Regions from separate parts of the Hydrogenophaga sp. GW823-FHT04C09 genome, predicted to be linked through region 1. Evidence: predicted binding sites of a transcription regulator. Region 1 holds the regulator's gene; each other region holds the start of a gene.
The links. Region 1 encodes LexA, which represses DNA repair genes until DNA is damaged. Its sites were predicted from a motif close to ACTGTATNNNNATACAGT; they were not measured.
Positions count from the first base shown of each region.

Region 2: AC1Q9M_RS12720 (putative DNA modification/repair radical SAM protein) is a predicted target of LexA. The motif match lies at 2,758-2,775, and genes of this name have one in related genera.
Region 3: AC1Q9M_RS04840 (DNA topoisomerase IV subunit B) is a predicted target of LexA. The motif match lies at 1,594-1,611, and genes of this name have one in related genera.

Region 1 is NZ_JBXAIO010000006.1:191,225-198,466, reverse strand. It holds gene lpxK (tetraacyldisaccharide 4'-kinase) at 1-866, shown strand, start outside; gene AC1Q9M_RS18005 (Trm112 family protein) at 902-1,108, shown strand; gene kdsB (3-deoxy-manno-octulosonate cytidylyltransferase) at 1,105-1,890, shown strand; gene adk (adenylate kinase) at 2,047-2,703, shown strand; gene AC1Q9M_RS17990 (DUF6152 family protein) at 2,765-3,244, opposite strand; gene AC1Q9M_RS17985 (hypothetical protein) at 3,261-3,680, opposite strand; gene AC1Q9M_RS17980 (asparaginase) at 3,685-4,647, opposite strand; gene lexA (transcriptional repressor LexA) at 4,787-5,464, shown strand; gene AC1Q9M_RS17970 (hypothetical protein) at 5,819-5,971, shown strand; gene AC1Q9M_RS17965 (D-2-hydroxyacid dehydrogenase family protein) at 6,088-7,095, shown strand; gene AC1Q9M_RS17960 (type IV pilus assembly protein FimV) at 7,166-7,242, opposite strand, start outside.
Region 2 is NZ_JBXAIO010000004.1:90,207-97,448, reverse strand. It holds gene AC1Q9M_RS12725 (UdgX family uracil-DNA binding protein) at 1-1,460, opposite strand, end outside; gene AC1Q9M_RS12730 (bifunctional 3-(3-hydroxy-phenyl)propionate/3-hydroxycinnamic acid hydroxylase) at 1-21, shown strand, start outside; gene AC1Q9M_RS12720 (putative DNA modification/repair radical SAM protein) at 1,468-2,754, opposite strand; gene AC1Q9M_RS12715 (VOC family protein) at 2,855-3,229, shown strand; gene AC1Q9M_RS12710 (MarR family winged helix-turn-helix transcriptional regulator) at 3,252-3,854, opposite strand; gene AC1Q9M_RS12705 (tannase/feruloyl esterase family alpha/beta hydrolase) at 4,018-5,769, shown strand; gene AC1Q9M_RS12700 (enoyl-CoA hydratase) at 5,831-6,595, opposite strand; gene AC1Q9M_RS12695 (patatin-like phospholipase family protein) at 6,785-7,242, shown strand, end outside.
Region 3 is NZ_JBXAIO010000001.1:1,030,236-1,037,477, reverse strand. It holds gene AC1Q9M_RS04855 (class I SAM-dependent methyltransferase) at 1-109, opposite strand, end outside; gene AC1Q9M_RS04850 (hypothetical protein) at 109-237, opposite strand; gene AC1Q9M_RS04845 (MFS transporter) at 234-1,475, opposite strand; gene AC1Q9M_RS04840 (DNA topoisomerase IV subunit B) at 1,636-3,606, shown strand; gene parC (DNA topoisomerase IV subunit A) at 3,725-6,073, shown strand; gene AC1Q9M_RS04830 (DNA glycosylase AlkZ-like family protein) at 6,081-7,187, shown strand; gene AC1Q9M_RS04825 (hypothetical protein) at 7,209-7,242, shown strand, end outside.

The DNA.
Region 1 (7,242 bases):
GTGCGGGAAAGACGCCCTGCACCATCGCGCTGGTCAAGCACCTTCAGGCGCAGGGCTGGCATCCCGGTGTGGTCTCGCGGGGTCATGGCCGGCACGCCATCGGCGTGACCCATGTGCACGCCGACACGCCAGCCAGCGAAGCCGGGGACGAGCCCCTCTTGATCCACCAGCGCACCGGCGTCCCCGTCTGCGTGGCGGCTCGCCGGGTCGATGCCGCGCGCGCGCTGCGCGCCACCCACCCCGACGTGGATGTGCTGGTGTGCGACGACGGGCTGCAGCACCTCGCGTTGGCGAGGCAACTGGCCATCGCGGTGTTTGACGACCGCGGCGTGGGCAACGGTTGGCTGCTGCCCGCCGGCCTGCTGCGCGAACCCTGGCCGCCCGCGCGCCACGCGCCGTTCAGGCCCGACCTTCTCCTGCGGCAAGGCCGCGCGGGTGCGCCGGCCGCCACGGGTGTGGCGGCGCCGGACATGCCCGCGTTCGGGGCGGTGCGGCAACTGGCCGCCCATGCCGTCGGCCCCCGGGGCCAGCGCATCGAACTGTCGCGATTGAAGGGCGAGCCGCTGACCGCGGTGGCCGGCATCGCCCGGCCCGAGGTGTTCTTTGACATGCTGCGGGAGGCCGGCCTCGCCCCCACGCAGCAGGTGGCCCTGCCGGATCACGCCGACCCGGCGGCCTACGCGGAGCTGGTGCACGGCGCGCGGCACCCCTTGGTCTGCACCGAGAAGGACGCGACCAAACTCTTTGCCCTTTTGCCGGCAGACGGCTCCGTGCAAGCCTGGGCCGTCCCGCTCGAACTCACGCCCGACCCGGCATTTTTCGAGGCGGTCGACGCCCATCTGACCGCCTGGCGCCCCGCGCCTTGAAACCCGGATCCAGCCGGCGCGACTATCATTCCGCCATGGACACCAAACTGCTCGAACTGCTGGTCTGCCCGGTCACCAAGGGCCCTCTGATCTTCGACCGCGACAAGCAGGAACTGCTCTCGCGCAGCGCGCGCCTGGCCTACCCGGTGCGCGACGGCATTCCCATCCTGCTCGAACACGAGGCCCGCACGATCAGCGAAGAGGAAGCGGCGCGCCCATCGGCCCCCGCCCCGCTCGCATGAGCCTGCCCACCGCGGCGGCCGACTTCACCGTCCTCATTCCCGCCCGGCTGGCCTCCACCCGCCTGCCCGACAAACCCCTGGCCGACATCGCCGGCGTGCCCATGGTGGTGCGCGTGGCGCAGCGCGCGATGCAGAGCGGCGCCTCGCGCTGCGTGGTGGCGGCCGACGATCCGCGCATCGTCGACGCCTGCGCCGCCCACGGCGTGCAAGCCCTGCTCACGCGAACCGACCACCGCTCCGGCAGCGACCGCCTGGCCGAAGCCTGCGCCCTGCTCGGCCTGGCGGATGAGGCATTGGTGGTCAATGTGCAAGGCGACGAACCTCTGATCGAGCCGACGCTGATCGACGCCGTGGCGGCCGAACTGCGGCGCCGCGACGATTGCGTGATGAGCACCGCCGCCCACGCCCTCGACAGCACGAGCGACTTCCTCAATCCCAACGTGGTGAAGGTGGTGCTCGACCGCATGGGCACCGCGCTGTACTTCAGCCGCGCACCCATCGCCTGGTGGCGCGATGGCATGGCACCCGGCCAGCCCATGAGCGCGCTGCCGACCCCTGCGCCACTGCGCCACGTCGGCATCTACGCCTATCGCGCCGGCTTCCTGCGGCAGTTTCCCCAGCTGGAGCCTTCGTCGCTGGAAGCAATCGAGTCGCTGGAGCAATTGCGCGTGCTCTGGCACGGCCACCGCATCGCGGTGCACGTGACGGCCCATGCACCGGGCCCCGGCGTGGACACGCCGCAAGATCTTCAACGGGTGCGCGAGCTGCTCGCCAAGGCCTGAATTACGGGCCTTGCGGTGGGCGTCGGAGCCCTTTTCCTGTCAGCCAGAGCGAAGGGTGCCCGTGCTATCCTCGACCGGTCGCCCCGGCTCCCACGCCCTGGGGCCGCCGCTCGAGACAAGCGGCCACGCCATTGAAACTCTGAAAAAAGGAAAGCGATGAGACTGATTCTGTTGGGCGCCCCGGGTGCCGGCAAAGGAACGCAAGCCACGTTCATTTGCCAAAAATACGGCATCCCCCAGATCTCCACCGGCGACATGCTGCGCGCGGCGGTGAAGGCCGGCACCCCCCTGGGGCTGCAAGCCAAGGCCGTGATGGAATCCGGCGGTCTGGTCAGCGACGACCTCATCATCAACCTGGTCAAGGAACGCATTGCCCAGTCCGATTGCGCCAACGGCTTCCTGTTCGACGGCTTCCCGCGCACCATTCCGCAGGCCGATGCCATGAAGTCCGCCGGCGTGAAGCTGGACTACGTGCTGGAAATTGACGTGCCGTTCGACGCCATCATCGAACGCATGAGCGGCCGCCGTTCGCACCCCGCCTCGGGCCGCACCTACCACGTCAAGTTCAACCCGCCCAAGGTGGAAGGCAAGGACGACGTGACCGGCGAGCCGTTGATCCAGCGCGAAGACGACAAGGAAGAGACCGTGAAGAAGCGGCTCGAGGTCTACAGCGCACAGACCCGTCCCCTCGTGGACTACTACAGCAGCTGGGCGCGCTCGGACGCGGCCGCCGCGCCCAAGTACCGCGCCATCAGCGGCATGGGCTCGGTCGAGGACATCACGGCGCGCGCCTTCGAGGCGCTGTCGAAGTAAGCCACCCCGGCTTCCCGCAGAACACCCGGCCACGTGCCGGGTGTTCCGCTTTCAGGAGGGCTCAAGCCGGGCTGGAGCGCAGGCCGTAGGCCTTGCCCTCCAGAAACACGTACTCGGCGCGCAGGATCGCTTCGCCCTTCTCGTCCTTGAACGCGAAGCCCACGGTGGACAGGGAGGCCCCGGTCTTGACCTCAGGCATCTGCCATTGCCCCAACCGGAACAGCGGCGCCAGTTCGATCTCCCAGCGCCGGTCGCGGCGCGTGGGCAACACGGTCTTGGCCAGCAGCGCGGGCCCGTCGATGCCCGCCGTCTGGGCGGGCAAAGGGCGTTGGCCGAGGTCGGCCGGCAGGCGCAGGGCCTCGGGCAGCTCCAGCACCAGCTCGGCGTGCGGGTTGCGCCACTTCACCTCGACCACCCGCCCCTCCAGGTAGAGCGGACGGTCCTGGTCGAAGCTGCTCCAGCCATGGTGGGCCAGCGCCCCACCGCCCCAACCCCCCAGGCCCAGCCAGGCCCCGGTCCGAATCACATCACGTCGTTGCATGGAGATCTCCTTCCCATCACACGTAACCGATCCAACGGCCGCAGGTCAGCACCAGCAGCCACAAGGCCGACGACAGCAGCATCAAGAGGCGCGCAGTGCGGTCCTGGCGCTGCAGCGATCGGCGGGCGTGGAACCAGCCGGCGTTGCACCCCGCCAGCATGATCAACACCATCTTGGCTGTGAACACGCGATTGGCCAGCAGTTCCCCGGCCTGGGTACCGAACATCAGGAGGCCCGACACGGCGGCCAGTGCGAAACCCACCGCCACCAGGCCCAGGCTCAGTTTCGCCAGGGGCTCCACAGGCAGGCTCTGGCCCCAGCCGAACACCCGCAGTTCCAGCAGCGTCAGGTTGCCGAGCAACAGCGCCACGCCCAGCAGATGGGCCACTTCCAGCATGGGGTACGCCCAGGCGTGGGCACCGAGCGCGGCGAACATCGCGTCATTCCATCAGCAGGTCCAGCGCCAGCGCCAACCGGGCCTTGACCGGCGAGAGCCCGGCCGAGTGCGCGAATGGCAGGCCAGCGTGCGGCACCACCCTTCCGCGCGCACAACGCGTCGCCAGCACCACCCGCACCCGTTGTGCCTGCGCGGCATTCAGCGCATCGGTCAGCGCCTGGTGAACGGTACCGTTGCCCGTGCCGGCCACCACGATGCCCCGCAAGGGACGGGCGGCGCCTGGCGCCATCAAGGCCCGCACCAGGCTGCCGTCCGCGTCGGCATGGCTGGTCACCAGTTCGACCCGAGGCAGGGCGTCGGCCGCCAGGAAGCGGGCCAGCGGGGCTGGATCGTGGGAAGCAACGGAGGCGCCCCGGGATCGGAAACGGCGCACCTCCCCCTCCTCCACACAAGCCAGCGGCCCCGCGTCTCCAGAGTCAAAAGCGTCCAGGCGGTAGGTGTGCACCTTCGCCACCTCCAGCGCGCCGTGCACCTGTCCGGCACACACCACCACCACGCCGGCCTCCCCATGCCGCACCACGGCCAGCGCGTCGGCAAGGTTCTGCGGCCCATCCGGCACCAGCGCGGAAGCCGGGCGCATCGCGCAGGTCAGCACCACAGGCTTGGTGGGTTGGAGCAGGCGCTGCAGCACGAACGCCGTTTCCTCCAGGGTGTCGGTGCCGTGCGTCACGATCACCGCCGACACCTGGGGATCGTCCAGATGCGCCTGGAGCCGTGCCGCCAGCGCCTGCCACACCGGCAGGCCCATGTCCTTGCTGTCGATCTGGGCGACCTGCTCCACCTCCAACGGCACGCCGGCCAAAGCCGGAACGGCCGCCACCAGATCGGCCACGCCGACCTGCCCCGCCACGTAGCCCACGTTGTCGCCCGCCTGCGCCGCACGCCCGGCGATGGTGCCGCCCGTGCCCAGGATCACGAGCCGCCGGCCCTGATTTGTGTCCACCACTTGCCAATCCTTGAAAACTGGTTAAAAATACAGATACTGGATAAGAAAACAGGTATCAGCCACTTCCCGCGTTGTTCCTGCCTTCCCAGATGGCGTTCCCCTTGGCCACCACGTTCCCGACGAGGTCCTCATGCTCGACATGCCCCATACCGCACCGAAGCTCACCGCCCGGCAGCAACAGATTCTGGAATTGATCCAGACGGCGATCGCACGCACCGGCGCACCGCCCACCCGTGCCGAAATCGCCAGCGAACTCGGGTTCAAGTCGGCCAATGCCGCCGAAGAGCATCTGCAAGCGCTGGCGCGCAAGGGCGTGATCGAACTGGTCAGTGGCACTTCGCGAGGCATCCGCCTGCGCAGCGAAGACCTGCAGTCCATCAACGATTCGCGCGGGCGCCAGCTTACACTGCCGATCCCCAGCCTGGCCCAGCTGGTGCTCCCCCTGATCGGTCGCGTCGCAGCCGGTTCGCCCATCCTGGCGCAGGAGCATGTGGACCAGACCTACCAGGTCGAGCGCAGCCTGTTCCAGCGCACGCCCGACTACCTGCTCAAGGTGCGTGGCATGTCCATGCGCGACATCGGCATCATGGACGGCGATCTGCTCGCCGTGCAGGCCACGAAGGAAGCCAAGAACGGCCAGATCGTGGTGGCCCGCCTGGGTGACGACGTCACCGTCAAACGCTTCATGCGGCGCCAGCACCTGATTGAATTGCACGCGGAAAACCCCGACTACAAGACCATCGTCGTCGAACCGGGCGAGCCATTCGAAATCGAAGGACTCGCCGTGGGCCTGATCCGCAACAGCTTCCAGCTCTGACCGATCCCGGTCCGTGTCGCCTCAGCAGGTGGCGGGCGTTTGGTCCCGGTGGGTGCACAACCCACCACAAGGACACATCCCTGCGAAGGCGTTTGATTTTGCAATCCTGCCTGTGTTCAACCCCACCCAATGGAGTTTCGCATGGGAAAAATTTTCAACACCAACACGTGGCGCGCCCCTTTGCAGTTGATCGACTGCTGGTTGCCCTCTCCCGCCCTTCGCCGGGCAACGGCCGCCAACGAGCCCGTGGCCACGCAGGTTGTACAGCGCTTTGCGCGTGCCGGGTGGCTCAAGCGCGCCAGCACAACCCGCAGTCCACTTGTCTTGCGGGCCGTGCCACCGGCAGCGGACCCTGTGCCTCGCGTGCGCGTGCTGCAGCAGACCGGCCCCGCGGCGGCGCACCGGGCCGGTGTCAGGCTGGTGATCTCGGGCCGCATCAACGATGTGTGCGCCGAACTCGATCGACTGGCCGACCAGGAACGCCAGCTGTCCACGCGCGCGGCCTGAACTCGGCCGCCGCCAGCGAGCACACGGCCATCCTCCAGGCTCCCGGCGCGCCGTGCCTGCTTGTAACCAGGGGTCAGCGGCCCGGAAGGCCTGGGAGGTGAAGGCACAATAGGGTCATGAATATTGTGATCCTTGATGACTATCAGGACGCTGTGCGCAAACTGCGGTGTGCCGAGAAACTGGAGCCTTACCCGGCCAAAGTCTTCACCAACACGGTCAAGGGCGTGGGCCAGCTGTCCATCCGATTGCGCGATGCCGATGTGCTGGTCCTGATCCGGGAACGCACCGCCATCACCCGTCAACTGGTTGAAAAACTCCCCCGGCTCAAACTCATCGCCCAGACCGGGCGCGTGGGTGAGCATGTGGACGTCAATGCCTGCACCGAGCGTGGCATCGCGGTGGCCGAGGGCGTGGGTTCACCCGTCTCCACCGCCGAGCTCACCTGGGCCCTGATGCTTGCGGCCATGCGCCGCATCCCGCAATACGTCTCCAACCTCAAGCATGGCGCCTGGCAACAGGCTGGGCTGAAGGCCGCGGCCATGCCCGCCAACTTCGGCGTGGGCATGGTGCTGCGTGGCAAGACGCTGGGCATCTGGAGCTACGGCCGCATCGGGCAGATGGTGGCAGGTTACGGGCGGGCCTTCGGCATGCGCGTGATCGTGTGGGGCAGCGAAGAAAGCTGTGCCCGCGCCGCGTCCGATGGTTTCGATGTGGCCCCCAGCAAGGCAGCCCTGTTTGAAACGGCCGACGTGCTGAGCCTGCACTTGCGGCTGAGCGAGAGCAACGCGGGCTGTGTGACACCCGAAGACCTCGCCGCCATGAAGACCTCCGCGCTGTTGGTCAACACCTCCCGCGCCGAGCTCATCCAGCCCGAGGCGCTGATCGCCGCGCTGAACCGGGGTCGCCCGGGCATGGCCGCGATCGACGTGTTCGAATCCGAGCCCATCCTGCAAGGCCATGCCCTGCTGCGGCTCGAAAACTGCATCTGCACGCCCCACATCGGCTATGTCGAGCAGGACAGCTACGAGATGTACTTCTCCTCTGCGTTCGACAACGTGGTCAACTACATCAAGGGCACACCGACCAATATCGTCAATCCAGGCGCGCTGCAGGTTCGACGCTGATGGCTGCGATCGACCTCACCCCAGAAAAAACGCCGGTTGTCACCGGCGTTTTTTCTGGGTACCAAGGGCGTCAGCGTTTGCCATCCGGCTTCGAGCCTGGCTCGTCGTCCGGCGGCATGAAGTCCAACACCTCGAAATCGATCAGGT
Region 2 (7,242 bases), on a different contig from region 1:
GCCGAGGCCTGCGCGGCCTGAGGCCAAGCCGGGCGCAGCGCCTCCACCCAATCCTCGAACGGCGGCGCGCCCGACTCCGCCCGGCGCAGCACGGCCGCCGGGTGGTGCACCACCCAGACCGGCAGGCCATCGGCCCGCACCTGCCAGCGCCCCAGGTTCTGCGCCACGCCCACACTCCCGCCGAGCAGGCTGGACGCGGCGGTGGCGCCGAGCGCGATCACCGCCTGCGGCTGGACGAGGCGGATCTCCGCTTCCAGCCACTGCTCACACGCTTCGGCCGCGCGCTGGCCGGGCGTCTTGTGCAGGCGCCGTTTCCCGCGCGCCAGAAAGTGGAAGTGCTTGACGGCGTTGGTGAGGTAGATCGATTCCACCGGCCAGCCGAGCTCGGTGATGGCGCGCCGCAGCAGCGCGCCCGCGGGCCCGACGAAGGGGCGGCCCGCGAGGTCTTCCTGGTCGCCCGGTTGCTCGCCCACGATCATCAGGCGCGCGCCCACGCGGCCTTCGCCCCAGACGACCTGGGTCGCGCTGCAGGCCACCGGGCAGTCCGTGCAGTGGCGCGCGCGGCGACCCAGGTCGTCCAACTGCTCCTGCGGTGTGCGCGGTGCGCGCGCCGCCGCGCGAGGCGCGCCGATGGGCAGGCGGCGCTGCGACTCGCTGGCCTGCGCCACCATGCGCGCGCTGCGCTGCGGCGCGGTCTGGATCAGTTCGGTGATGGCCTGCGTCTCGGGCAGGTTGTGCCAGTAGCGGCGCGGCATCTCGCGCAGCATGGCGGCGGTCTTGAGCCGCGAAGGGTTGAAGATGCTGCGGTAGTAGTCGAGCCACAGGGCTTCGCCGGCGTCGGGCGGGGGCGCGAGCGAGCGGTCCACGCCGGGCGAGAACACAAGGCTTTCGCGGTTCCAGTGCACACACAGGCGCGGCGTGAGGATGGCCCAGCGCATGGCGGCGAACCGCTGCGCGAAAAAAGGTGCGGCCGCGCGCACGATGTGATGCACCGGCTCGAACCAGGCCACATAGCGCGTGTCGCCGCCATCGCCGTCCTCGATCTGGCGGAAGCGCACGAAGGCGTGCATCTTGTGGATCTCGCGCCGCACCTCGCGCGCCATGCGCTCGAGCGCGAGGCGACGGGGGTCCAGGGCGTCGCGCCAGCGGCGGGGGTCGGCCTTCACATCCAGCGCGAGCTCGTGCAACCGGCGGAAGCGCTCGGGGTGCGCGTGCTGCGCCACCGTGTCGGCCAGGTCCATGGCCTCGGCCGGCAGGTTTCGCAGGGCGCGCAGGGGCACGGCTTCGGGCGGCGGTGCGCTGGTGGGCGAAGCCGCGTCCTCGCCCAGCAGATCGCCCTGCCCTTCGGTGCCGTCGCGCCACACCACGTCGCGCGGCTCGGCGCCGCAGGCGATCAGCGCCGACAGCGCGCGCAGCGAGGCGGGCACGTCGTTGGCGTCGTACTCGATCTGCCAGCGCATGGGCGTCTCAGGCAGCGGCGGGAGCTTCGGCCCAGCCGAACAGATCGGGTTGCTCGCCCACGGCGGGTGAGCGAGACCGTGGCCGAGCGAGGGGGGCCAGCGGCACCGCGCCGGGCCGGTGGTCCGGCAGGTGCACGAAGTCCAGCGCCTTGCGGCCCGCCGTGCCCAGGCGCTCCATGTCGGCGCGCCGCACCTGGCGCACGCGCCGCGCGTCGAGCAGGCGCTGCACCGAGTGCGCGCCCAGCCCGGGCACGCGCAGCAGGATCTCGCGCGGCGCGCGGTTCACATCCACCGGGAACCACTCCGGGTGCGCGAGGGCCCAGGCGAGCTTGGGGTCCATGTCCATGGACAGCATGCCGCCGGGCAGCACGAGTTCGCTCGCGTCGAAACCGTAGAAACGCATCAGCCAGTCGGCCTGGTACAGGCGGTGCTCGCGCACCAGCGGCGCGGCCTGCCCGGGCAGCCGGGCGCTGGCGTGCGGGATCGGGCTGAAGGCGGAGTAGTAGACGCGCTTGAGGCGGTAGCCCGCGTAGAGCCCGGCGCTGACCTGCAGGATGCTGCGGTCGTCCGACGCGTCGGCGCCGACGATCATCTGCGTGCTCTGGCCGGCGGGCGCGAAGCGCGGCGGTGGCGCGCTGGCGGCGGGCCGGCCGGGCAAGGAGCGGATCTGTTGCGCCTGCGTCTTCTGCTCGCGCGCTTCGTCCAGCTTCAGGCGGATGCCGGCCATCGACTGGCGGATCTGCTGGCTGCTCTTGCCCGGCGCGAGCGCGTCGAGCGAGTCCTGGCTGGGCAGCTCGATGTTGATGCTGAGGCGGTCGGCGTAGCGCCCGGCGCGCGCGAGCAGGGCCTCGTCGGCATCGGGGATGGTTTTGAGGTGGATGTAGCCGCGAAAGCCGTGCACCTCGCGCAGCTGGCGGGCCACCTCCGCGAGCTGCTCCATGGTGTAGTCGGGCGAGCGGATGATGCCGGAGCTCAGGAACAGGCCCTCGATGACGTTGCGGCGGTAGAAATCGAGCGTGAGGTTCACCACCTCTTCTACGCTGAAGCGGGCGCGCTCGACGTCGCTGGAGACGCGGTTGACGCAGTAGAGGCAGTCGTACACGCACCAGTTGGTGAGCAGGATCTTGAGCAGCGAGATGCAGCGCCCGTCGGGCGCGTAGCTGTGGCAGATGCCCTCGTTCGACCCCAGGCCCTGCTGGTCGCTCGAATCCCGGCGCGTGCCACCGCTGGAGGCGCAGGAGGCGTCGTACTTCGCGGCATCCGCGAGGATGCGGATCTTGCGGGCGACGGACATCATGCTGTAATTTTATACAGTATCTCGTCCGGGCGCTCGCCGGCTGTCACTTGGCGGCCGTCTTGCCCTACAGTGCGCCGATCACACCGAGGAGATGCCCATGCCCAACCTGGCCACCATCGAGATCAAGGCCTTCCTGCCCGCGATCGACTTCGACCAGTCCCGGCGCTTCTACATCGACCTGGGCTTCACCGAGGCCTGGGCTTCGGAGCAGATGGCCTACCTGCATGCCGGCAGGAGCAGTTTTCTGCTGACGAAGTTCTACGTGAAGGACTTCGCCGAGAACCTCATGATGCATTTGCTGGTGGAGGACGTGGACGCGTGGTGGGCGCACGTCGAGGCGCAGCGGTTGGGCGAGCGCTACGGTGTGCGCGCCGAGCCGCCCGAAGACCGGCCCTGGGGCATCCGCGATTTCATCCTGAACGACCCGGCGGGCGTGTTGTGGCGCATCGGGCAGGACATCGAGGGCAAGTAGGTCTCGCCGCCCACGCTTCGTTTCAGCGCGAGCGTGCCAGCTTGTGCAGCAACTCCGCGAGCATGAGGTGCTCGGCCGGTGTCAGGGTCTTGAAACTGGCTTTTTCGTTGTCGAGCAAGCGCCTGGTGAGTTCCTTCACCAGCGACTCGCCTTGCTCGGTCACGGAAAGGTGAAAGCCTCGTCTGTCGTTTTCGTTTGTTTCACGAACTATCAGACCACGGCCAGCCAGCTTGTCGAGGCCGTTGGTTATGTAGGGGGCGCTCAGCCCGAGCGCCTTGGTCAACTGGGCGGGCGACACCAGCGGGTTGGCGTGGATCAAGGCCAGCAGGGTGTACTCCACCGTGCGCAGCGAATGCGAATTCCCGACCACATCCTGGAACAGGCCGATCGTGACGATGGAGGCCTGGGCCAACTGGTAGCCGAGCAGCTGCTGCAAGGCGCCCTCGCGCAGGCGCCCGGCGGGCGTTGACTCCATCGCCAGCTTGGGTTCATCGGCCCTGGCACGCACCACCTTCTGCGGCAGCCCTTTCTTCGATGCGGCAGCGGGTTCTGCGCCGTCGCGGGACTGCGCCCTGTTCTTGACGGTCTTGGAAGGTGGCGTGTTGAGGCTGCGCTGTTTGTCCATGAAGTTCTCCTCAGCACGAGATGCACCGGAGAGGGTGGATTCTGCCTGCTTCAGCTCCTAGGGTATTTACCAGTCTTTTTATTTAGTTAACTGAACTAACCTTGTTTCGCGACATGGGCACAAACCATTCGCAAGACACCACAAACAAACGTAGGAGACAGTCATGCTTCAAATCAGGATGGCCGCGTTCGCGACGGCCAGCACTGCGGTTTTGCTCGCGGCATGCGGAGGAGGAGGAGGAGGTGGCGGCCAGGAAGCTGCGGCCCCGTCCACACCGACCACACCTTCCCTGGCCATTCCGGCACCCGGCTCGCTGCTGCCGGCGGCTGATGCCAAGACCATCACCGCGGCCGACTGCACGGCGGCCAAGCTGGGCACCAGCGTCGCGGTCGCGGACATTGGCGAGCCGGTGTCGGCGGTGACATTGAACGCGCCCGTCTGGACGGCCGCGGCGGGATCGAATCAGGCCTACTGTTCGCTCACGGGTGCCATCTATGCCGTGGACCCCAGCGCACCGGTGATCAACTTCCGCGTTTCGCTGCCGGCGAGCTGGAGCCTGCGTGCGGTGCACACGGGCGGTGGTGGCATGAACGGCTTTGCGCCGGGCGCGCCGTCTGCCGCCATCCTCGCGCTGGGCGCGGCCACCTGGGGCAGCGACTCCGGCCACAGCTTCCTGGACTCGACCTGGGCCCTGAACGAAGAAGCCATGATGAACCTGGGCTTCATGCAGATGAAGAAGACGCGCGATGTGGGCGTCAAATTGACCGAGCGCATGTATGGCGAAAAGCCTCGCTTTACGTATTGGCAGGGCGGCTCGCAGGGTGGCCGGGAGGGCCTGACGGTGATGCAGCGCTACCCGGCTGACTATGACGGCGCGGCCCTCACCGTGCCCATCGTCAATTTCTCCACCTTGCTGCTGGCGCCCGAACTGATCCGCATCCAGGAGAAGCCCCTGGCAAACTGGGTTCCCCCCGTCAAGGTGGCGGCGATCCGCCAGGAGTTCATTCGCCAGTGCGACAAGCTCGATGGCCTGGCCGACGGCATCATCAACAACTACCAGGCTTGCCGGGACATCTTCAACGTCAAGGCGGGCGCGCCCGGCCGCAATCCGTGGCTGAGCAAGCGCTGCCCGGGCAACGTCGACCCCAATCCGACCGACAGCACGGCCACCGCCTGCTTCACCGATGGGCAGATCCAGACGCTGAATTTCATCTATTCACCTTATGAGTTTGCCACCCCGCTGGCCAATGGCGTCACGTCGTTCGGCATGTGGGCGCCCACGACCGATCCAGGTGGCTCGGGCTTGCTCATCCCTGCCCGCCATGTGGGCCAGGAAGGTGCCGACCCGGGTGCCACCAACCACACCCACCTGGGCATCCTCGGCGTGACGGGCTTCCTCATGAAGAACCTGAATGCGAACCCGCTGGACTACGTGGAAGGCGGCGCCCTCAATGCACGCCGGGTCCAGATCTCGCGGCACCTGGATGCGACGAACCCGGACCTGACAACGTTCTACCGGCGCGGCGGCAAGGTGCTGATCACCATCGGCTCGAACGACAGCCTGGCCTCCACGGGCGCGCAGCTGGACTACTACCAGTCGGTGCTCGACAAGATGACCCGGCCGGTGGTGGACGCTTTCGCGCGCTTGTGGGTGTTGCCACAAACCGGCCACGGTCTGTCCGGTACCAACCACACGGTCGATGGCGATGGCGCCACCATCCCGGCGACCGCGATTCCCAATTCGTTCAACGGCCTGCAGATGGTGGTGGACTGGGTGGAGCAGAACCGCGCCCCGAGCAAGAACCCCACGGTGACGGCGGGCACCAAGGCACTGCCCATGTGCTCATACCCGCAGCACCCGAAGTACGTTTCGGGTGACGCCGCGCTGGCGGCGTCCTACACCTGCGCGGACTGAGCACGGCGGTCCCCGACAGACAAAAGGCCTCGCGATCAGCGAGGCCTTTTTCGCTGGCGCCTCACACCTTCGAGAAGTCCGGCTTCCTGCGTTCCATGAACGCGCCAAACGCCTCGCGCGCGGCCGGCTCGCCCAGCATGCGGCCGAAGCTGGCGCCCTCTTCGGCCATCACGGCCATCACCTGTGGCGTCTGGTGCTTCTTCATCAGGCGCTTGGTCTCGATCAGCGCGCTGATGGGCTTGGCCGCGAGCTTGCGGGCCACGGCCTGCGCATAACCGGCCGCCTCCATCGGGGGCAGCACGCGGTTGACCAGGCCCACTTCCAGCGCGGCCTCGGCCATGAAGGGCTCGCCCAGCAGCAGCGCCTCGGCCGCACGGTGGTAGCCCAGCATCTGTGGCACCAGCAGGCTGGACGCGGCCTCGGGGCACAGGCCGAGGTTGACGAAGGGCATGGAGAAGGCGGCGTTGTCGCCGGCGTAGACCAGGTCGCAATGGAACAGCATCGTGGTGCCCACGCCCACGGCCGGGCCACACACCGCCGCCACCAGCGGCTTGGGAAACTGCGCGATGCCGCGCAGGAAGCGGAACACCGGCGAATCCGTGCCGGCCGGCGGGTTGTTGAGGAAGTCGGCGATGTCGTTGCCGGCCGAGAAGATGGTCTCGTTGCCCTGGAGCACGACGCAGCGCACGGCGGCGGCGTCCTGCGCGGCCTGCAGCGCGTCGGCCAGCTGGCCGTACATGGCGGCGGTGATGGAGTTCTTCTTGTCGGGGCGGTTGAACGTGAGGGTGCTGACGCCGGCTTCGGTGTGGACGAGGATGTCGCTCATGGGTGTCTCTCAGTGTGCGAAGAAAGGACCCGCAAATTACCACGAACGGGCGTGCTTTTTTGAGGCGGGCCGCCCAGGGGCTGACCGGTGCGTGACAGGGTGTTTCCGGCCACGCCCGGGACACGGCCGCCGCCTACACTTGCCGCTTCCGGGCGCCATGGCGCCGCCGTTGTCCACAGGTGCCGTTCCATGCCAGCCCGACTCACCGCCCTTCTCGTCCATGGCCTCGCCGGCGCGCTCGCCCTGCTGCTGACCGGCGCACCCGCGCTGGCGCAGCAGGCACCCGCCCCGAAGGCCGAGCGCCCGCGCGTGGGCCTGGTGCTCTCGGGCGGCGGGGCGCGCGGCTTCGCGCACGTGGGTGTGCTCAAGGCGCTGGAGGCGGCTCGCGTGCCGGTGGACCTGATCGTGGGCACGTCCATGGGCGCGATCGTGGGCGGGCTGTACGCCAGCGGCATGTCGGCGGACGAGCTCGAGCGCGAGATCCTGGCGGTGAACTGGGGCGACCTGTTCGACCGCCGCGAACCGCGCCAGCTGCTGTCGCAGCGCCGCAAGGAAGAGGACTTCGAACTCTCGCCGGTGCTGATGCTGGGTTTTCGCGACGGCGCCTTCGTGCTGCCCACGGGCGCGGTGTCCACCCGCTCGCTGGA
Region 3 (7,242 bases), on a different contig from region 1:
AGCGCAGGTGGCGACCCTGGCCGCAGGCCACGTCGAGCACCGAACCGCCGGTGGGCACCAGGTGCGACCAGCGCCGCACCCACGCCGAAGGCGCCTCGGTGCCATGCATCAGAAGCAGCTCCAGATCTGGTCGGCCAGGTTCACCAGGAACTCGGGCCGGTGGTAGAGCGCGAACGTCGCCAGCAGGGCCGCGCCAGCCGCGGCCCAGGCCAGGGCGCGCACGGCCACAGGCTTCACGCCGCGGCTCCCACGCGCTGCGGGGCGCGCGCGATCGGGCCTTCGCGCACCGGCAGGTTCACCAGCCCGGCGAACACGCCCAGCGCGATCGCGAGGTACCAGACGATGTCGTAGCTGCCGGTCCTGTCGTACAGCACGCCGCCCAGCCACACGCCCAGGAAGCTGCCGATCTGGTGGCTGAAGAAGATGAAGCCGCCCAGCATGGACATGTGGGCCACGCCGAAGATCTGCGCCACCACCGCGTTGGTGGGTGGAATGGTGGAGAGCCAGAGCAGGCCCATGACGGCGGAGAACACGTAGACGCTCATGGGCGAGAGCGGCGCGATCAGGAACACGGCGATCACCGCGGCGCGCGCGAAGTAGATGAAGGCCAGGATGTGGCGCTTGGCCAGGCGCTGGCCCAGCGCGCCAGCGGCGTAGGTGCCGATCACGTTGAACAGGCCGATCAGCGCCAGCGCGTAGCTCGCCACCTGGGGCGACAGGCCGTGGTCCTTGAGGTAGCTGGGCATGTGCACGCCGATGAACACCACCTGGAAACCGCAGACGAAATAGCCGGCCATCAGCAGCTGGAAGCTGCGGTAGCGGAAGGCCTCGCGCAAGGCCTGGCCAATGGTCTGTTCGCGGTGCACCGGCGCGCCGCCCGCGAAGCCCGGTTCGCGCAGGCCCAGGGCCAGCGGCATCACCAGCAGCACGGCGCCCGCGAGGAACAGCAGGGCCTGTTGCCAGCCGAAGCTGCTGATCAGCCAGCCTTCCACCGGCACCATCAGGAACTGGCCGAACGACCCGGCCGCGGCGGCCACGCCCATGGCCCAGGAGCGCTTCTCGGCCGGAATCTGCCGGCCGATCACGCCGTAGATCACCGCGTACGTGGTGCCGGCCTGGGCCGCGCCGATCAGCACGCCGGTGGTGAGCGCGAAACCCAGAGACGAGGTGCTCAGCGCCATCCCGGCCAGACCCAGGGCATAGGCCACCGCACCGCCGATCAGCACGCGGAAGGCGCCGAAACGGTCGGCCGCCATGCCGGCGAAGATGCCGAAGATCCCCCAGGACAGGTTCTGGATCGCCAGGGCGAACGAGAACGTCTCGCGGGACCAGCCCTGCGCCTGGGTGATGGGCTGCAGCCACAGGCCGAAGCCGTGGCGGATGCCCATGGACAGGGTGACGATCAGGGCGCCGCAGGCCAGCACCTGCAGGGCAGAGAGGCGGGGCGGGGTCGGGAGGGTGGGGGTCGAGGGCATCCGGGAACTGTAGCGAAGATGGATGGGCCTTGCCTGTCACGGGCATGCCGCGAAGGCTTGATATTTTCCCGCGCCACTGATGAATCGCGCGCATCGCTGGTCGGCCTGAAGCCGAAAGTCTGTATTTGCATACAGTCTTCGGGGCATACAATCCGCCCCCATGGCGACCCAAACACCCAACGAATACTCCGAAGGCTCGATCCGCGTCCTCAAGGGGCTGGAACCGGTCAAGCAGCGGCCGGGCATGTACACCCGCACCGACAACCCGCTGCACATCATCCAGGAAGTGCTGGACAACGCGGCCGACGAGGCCCTGGCCGGGCACGGCAAGAAGATCAAGGTCACGCTGCATGCCGATCATTCGGTCAGCGTGGAAGACGACGGCCGGGGCATCCCGTTCGGCCTGCACCCCGAGGAAAAGGCCCCGGTGGTCGAACTCGTGTTCACCCGTTTGCACGCGGGCGGCAAGTTCGACAAGGGCAAGGGCGGCGCCTACAGCTTCTCCGGCGGCCTGCACGGCGTGGGCGTGAGCGTGACCAACGCGCTCTCCACCCGGCTGGAAGTGACCAGTTTCCGCGAGGGCCAGGTGGCCAAACTGGCGTTCTCCGCTGGCGACGTGATCGAACCGCTGGTGATCTCGCCCAAGGGCGCAGACGACCGCAAGCAGGGCACCACGGTGCGCGCCTGGCCCGACGCCAAGTACTTCGAAGCCGCCACCCTGCCCATGGCCGAACTCACCCACCTGCTGCGCAGCAAGGCGGTGCTGATGCCGGGCGTGAGCGTGACGCTGGTGAACGAAAAGACCAAGGACACCCAGACCTGGCTCTACAAGGGCGGCCTGCGCGACTACCTGCAGCAGACGCTCACCGGCGAGCCGGTCATTCCCCTGTTCGAGGGCGAAGGCTTCGCCGACAGCGGGCACGACAGCTTCGCCGAAGGCGAGGGCGCGGCCTGGTGCGTGGCCTTCACCGAAGACGGCCAGCCGGTGCGCGAGAGCTACGTCAACCTGATCCCCACCAGCGCGGGCGGCACGCACGAAAGCGGCCTGCGCGACGGCCTGTTCCAGGCGGTCAAGGGCTTCATCGAACTGCACGCGCTGCTGCCCAAGGGCGTGAAGCTGCTGCCCGAAGACGTGTTCGCGCGTGCCAGCTACGTGCTCTCGGCCAAGGTGCTCGACCCGCAGTTCCAGGGCCAGATCAAGGAGCGCCTGAACTCGCGCGACGCCGTGCGCCTGGTCGGCAGCTTCGTGCGCCCCGCGCTCGAGCTCTGGCTCAACCAGCACGTGGACTACGGCAAGAAGCTCGCAGAGCTCGCCATCAAGGCCGCGCAGTCGCGGCAGAAGGCCGGCCAGAAAGTCGAAAAACGCAAGGGCTCCGGCGTGGCCGTGCTGCCCGGCAAGCTCACCGACTGCGAGAGCAAGGACCTCGCGCACAACGAGGTGTTCCTGGTCGAGGGCGACTCGGCCGGCGGCAGCGCCAAGATGGGCCGCGACAAGGAAAGCCAGGCCGTGCTGCCGCTGCGCGGCAAGGTGCTCAACACCTGGGAAGTCGAGCGCGACCGCCTGTTCGCCAACACCGAAATCCACGACATCGCGGTCGCCATCGGCGTGGACCCGCACGGCCCGAACGACACGCCCGACCTCAGCGGCCTGCGCTACGGCAAGGTCTGCATCCTGTCCGACGCCGACGTCGACGGCTCGCACATCCAGGTGCTGCTGCTCACGCTGTTCTTCCGCCACTTCCCCAAACTCATCGAGGCCGGCCACGTGTACGTGGCGCGCCCGCCGCTGTTCCGCGTGGACATCCCCGCGCGCGGCAAGAAGCCGGCGGCCAAGCAGTACGCGCTGGACGAAGGCGAGCTGCACGCCATCCTCGACAAGACCGCCAAGGACGGCGTGCCGCCCGAGAAATGCCAGATCAGCCGTTTCAAAGGCCTGGGCGAAATGAGCGCCGAGCAGCTGTGGGACACCACCCTCAACCCCGATACGCGCCGCCTCATGCCGGTCGTGCTCGGCGCGATCGACTTCGCCGGCACCGAAGCCCTCATCACCAAACTCATGGGCAAGGGCGAAGCCGCCTCGCGCCGCGAGCTGATGGAGTTGCATGGCGACTCGGTCGAAATCGATATCTAGTTGAACTCCCCCCGCGCCGCTTCGCGTCACCCCTCAGGGGCGACACTGGCAGACCGGCAGAGCCGGATCTGCGGTGTCCTTGACCGAATCGCCGCCTTGAACGAAGAACTGATTTGCCATGACTGAAACTCCTGAACTGCCGCTGTCCGCGCCGGACGACGACGGCATGAACCTCGCGAACTACGCGCAGCGCGCCTACCTCGAATACGCGCTTTCGGTCGTGAAAGGCCGCGCCCTGCCCGACGTGTGCGACGGCCAGAAGCCGGTGCAGCGCCGCATTCTCTACAGCATGGACCGCATGGGGCTGGGCTTCAGCGGGCCCAACCGCAACACGGCCGCGCGCCCGGTGAAAAGCGCGCGCGTGGTCGGCGACGTGCTGGGCCGCTTCCACCCGCATGGCGACCAGGCCGCCTACGACGCGCTGGTGCGCATGGCACAGGACTTCGCGCAGCGCTATCCGCTGATCGACGGCCAGGGCAACTTCGGCTCGCGCGACGGCGACGGTGCCGCGGCCATGCGTTACACAGAAGCGCGCCTGGCGAAGATCACCACCCTGCTGCTCGACGAGATCGACGAGGGCACGGTGGACTTCGTGCCCAACTACGACGGCTCCACCGTCGAGCCCAAGCAGTTGCCCGCGCGCCTGCCGTTCAACCTGCTCAACGGCGCCAGCGGCATCGCCGTGGGCCTGGCCACCGAGATCCCCAGCCACAACCTGCGCGAGGTGGCCGACGCCTGCGTGGCGCTGGTGAAGAATCCCAAGCTGGCCGACGACGAGCTGTTCGCGCTGCTGCCCGGGCCCGACTACCCCGGTGGCGGCCAGATCATCAGCCCGGCCGGCGACATCGCCGATGCCTACCGCACCGGCCGCGGCAGCCTCAAGGTGCGCGCGCGCTGGAAGATCGAAGACCTCGCGCGCGGCCAGTGGCAGCTCGTGGTGACCGAGCTGCCGCCGGGCGTGAGCACGCAGCGCGTGCTCGAAGAGATCGAGGAACTCACCAACCCCAAGGTGAAGGCTGGCAAGAAGGCGCTGACGCAGGAACAGACGCAGCTCAAGGCCAGCATCCTCATGGTGCTCGACGGCGTGCGCGACGAGTCGAGCAAGGACGCGCCCGTGCGCCTGCTGTTCGAGCCCAAGAGCAGCCGCATCGAACAGCAGGAACTCATCACCGCGCTGCTGGCCCACACCAGCCTGGAAACCTCGGCGCCGATCAACCTCACCATGGTGGGGCTCGACGGCCGGCCGACGCAGAAGTCGCTGCGGCAGATGCTCACCGAGTGGATCGAATTCCGCCAGGGCACCATCACCCGCCGCTCGCAGCACCGCCTCACCAAGGTGCTGGACCGCATCCACATCCTCGAAGGCCGGCAGCTGGTGCTGCTCAACATCGACGAGGTGATCCGCATCATCCGCCACAGCGACGAGCCCAAGGCCGCGCTGATCGAGCGCTTCAAGCTCAGCGACCGCCAGGCCGAGGACATCCTGGAAATCCGGCTGCGCCAGCTGGCGCGGCTCGAAGCCATCAAGATCGAGCAGGAGCTCAAGGAACTGCGCGAAGAGCAGGGCAAGCTCGAAGACATTCTGGGCAACCCCGGCAGCCTCAAGCGCCTGATGGTGAAAGAGATCGAGGCCGACGCCAAGACCTTCGCCGACGAGCGCCGCACGCTGATCCAGGCCGAGAAGAAGGCCGTGGCCGAGATCAAGGTGGTGGACGAGCCGGTGACGGTGGTGATCTCCAGCAAGGGCTGGGTGCGCGCGCGCACCGGCCACGGCCACGAGGCCGGCAGCTTCGCGTTCAAAGCCGGCGACGGCCTGTACGGCACCTTCGAGTGCCGCACGGTGGACACGCTCATCACCTTCGGCAGCAACGGGCGCGTGTACTCGGTGCCCGTGGCCAGCCTGCCGGGCGCGCGCGGCGACGGCCAGCCCATCACCACGCTGATCGAACTCGAAAGCGGCACGCAGCCGCTGCACTACTTCGCCGGCCCGGCCAATGCGGCGCTGCTGCTCAGCAGCAGCGGCGGCTACGGCTTCCTGGCCACGGTGGAGAACATGGTGTCGCGCCAGCGCGGCGGCAAGACCTTCCTCAACCTCGGCGAAGGCGAAACGCCGTGCGCGCCGTCGCACGCGGCCTTCACCTCCGGCGGCGTGCCGCTGGTGCCGGCCACGCACGTGTGCTGCGCCTCCACCGGCGGGCGCATCCTCACCTTCGAGATCGGCGAACTCAAGCTGATGGAGAAGGGCGGCCGTGGCCTGATGCTGATCGACCTCGAAGCCAAGGACACCCTGGCCGGCGCCGCCGCCTACACCCGCAGCGTGAAGATCGAAGGCATCGGGCGCGGCGGCAAGGAGCGCGAGGAAACGCTGGAGATCCGCAGCCTCAACAACGCGCGCGCCGCGCGGGCCCGCAAGGGCAAGGCGGCCGATCTCGGCTTCAAGCCCAGCCGCATCACGCGGGTGGAGTAAGGCGGCCATGGCGCGCTCGCCCACCCTGGCCGAGCTGCGCCGCTATGCGATCGCGCGCAGCCTGTTCAAACCCGTGACGCTGCCGGCCGCGATCCGCCGGCTCGGTTTCGTGCAGGCCGATCCCATGCGCGCGCCGGCGCGCGCGCAGGACCTCATCCTCTACCAGCGGGTGCGCGACTACCGCGCCGGCGACCTGGAGCGCCGCTACGAGCGGCTGGGTGTGGAGGAGGACGCGTTCGTCAACTACGGCTTCGTGCCGCGCGAGATGCTGGCGCTGCTGCACCCGCGCACGCCGCGCCGGCCCTGGGACGCGGCCACCACGGACCGCGCGCGCGAGCTGCTGGCCTTCGTGCAGGAGCGTGGCGTGGTCCACCCGCGCGAGGTGGGCGAGGCCTTCGTGCACCATGGCCGCGTGGCCGGCTACTGGGGTGGTGAACTCAATGCCAGCACCCGGCTGCTCGACGACATGCACCACCACGGCTGGTTGCGCGTGCGCCGCCGCGAATCGGGCACGCGGGTGTACGAGGCGATGCGGCACACCGAGCAGGACGACAGCCCGGCGGCGCGTCTGGCGCGAGCCCAGGCCTTGGTCGATGTCATCGTGGCGCTGTACGCACCCATTCCGGCACCCAGCCTCGGCTACCTGGTCACCCTGCTGCGCTACGGCGCCAATCACTTGTCGGTCGAGGCACGCGCCGTGGTGAAGACCGCGCGCGAACGCTATGGCCATGCCGTGATCGACGGCACCACCTGGTTCTGGCCGGCCGATGAAAACCCCGCTTCGCGCCGCCACCAGCCCGATGAAGGGGTGCGGCTGCTTGCGCCGTTCGACCCTGTGGTGTGGGACCGGCGGCGGTTCGAGATGCTGTGGGACTGGGCATACCGCTTCGAAGCCTATGTGCCAGCGCCCAAGCGCACCATGGGCCACTACGCCCTGCCGGTGCTGTGGGGCGAACGCATGGTGGGCTGGGCCAACCTGCGCCTGGAGCGCGGGCAGCTTCGGCACGAACTGGGGTTTGCCGAGGCGCGCCCCCGAGATGCCGTTTTCCGGCGCGCGCTGGACGAGGAACTGGAACGGTTCGAGCGCTTCCTGGCGCCCGCCGGATCCGAATGAAATGACGCAGGTGAGCTGACGATGGACAACAGCGAATGGACGGGAATCGTGATCG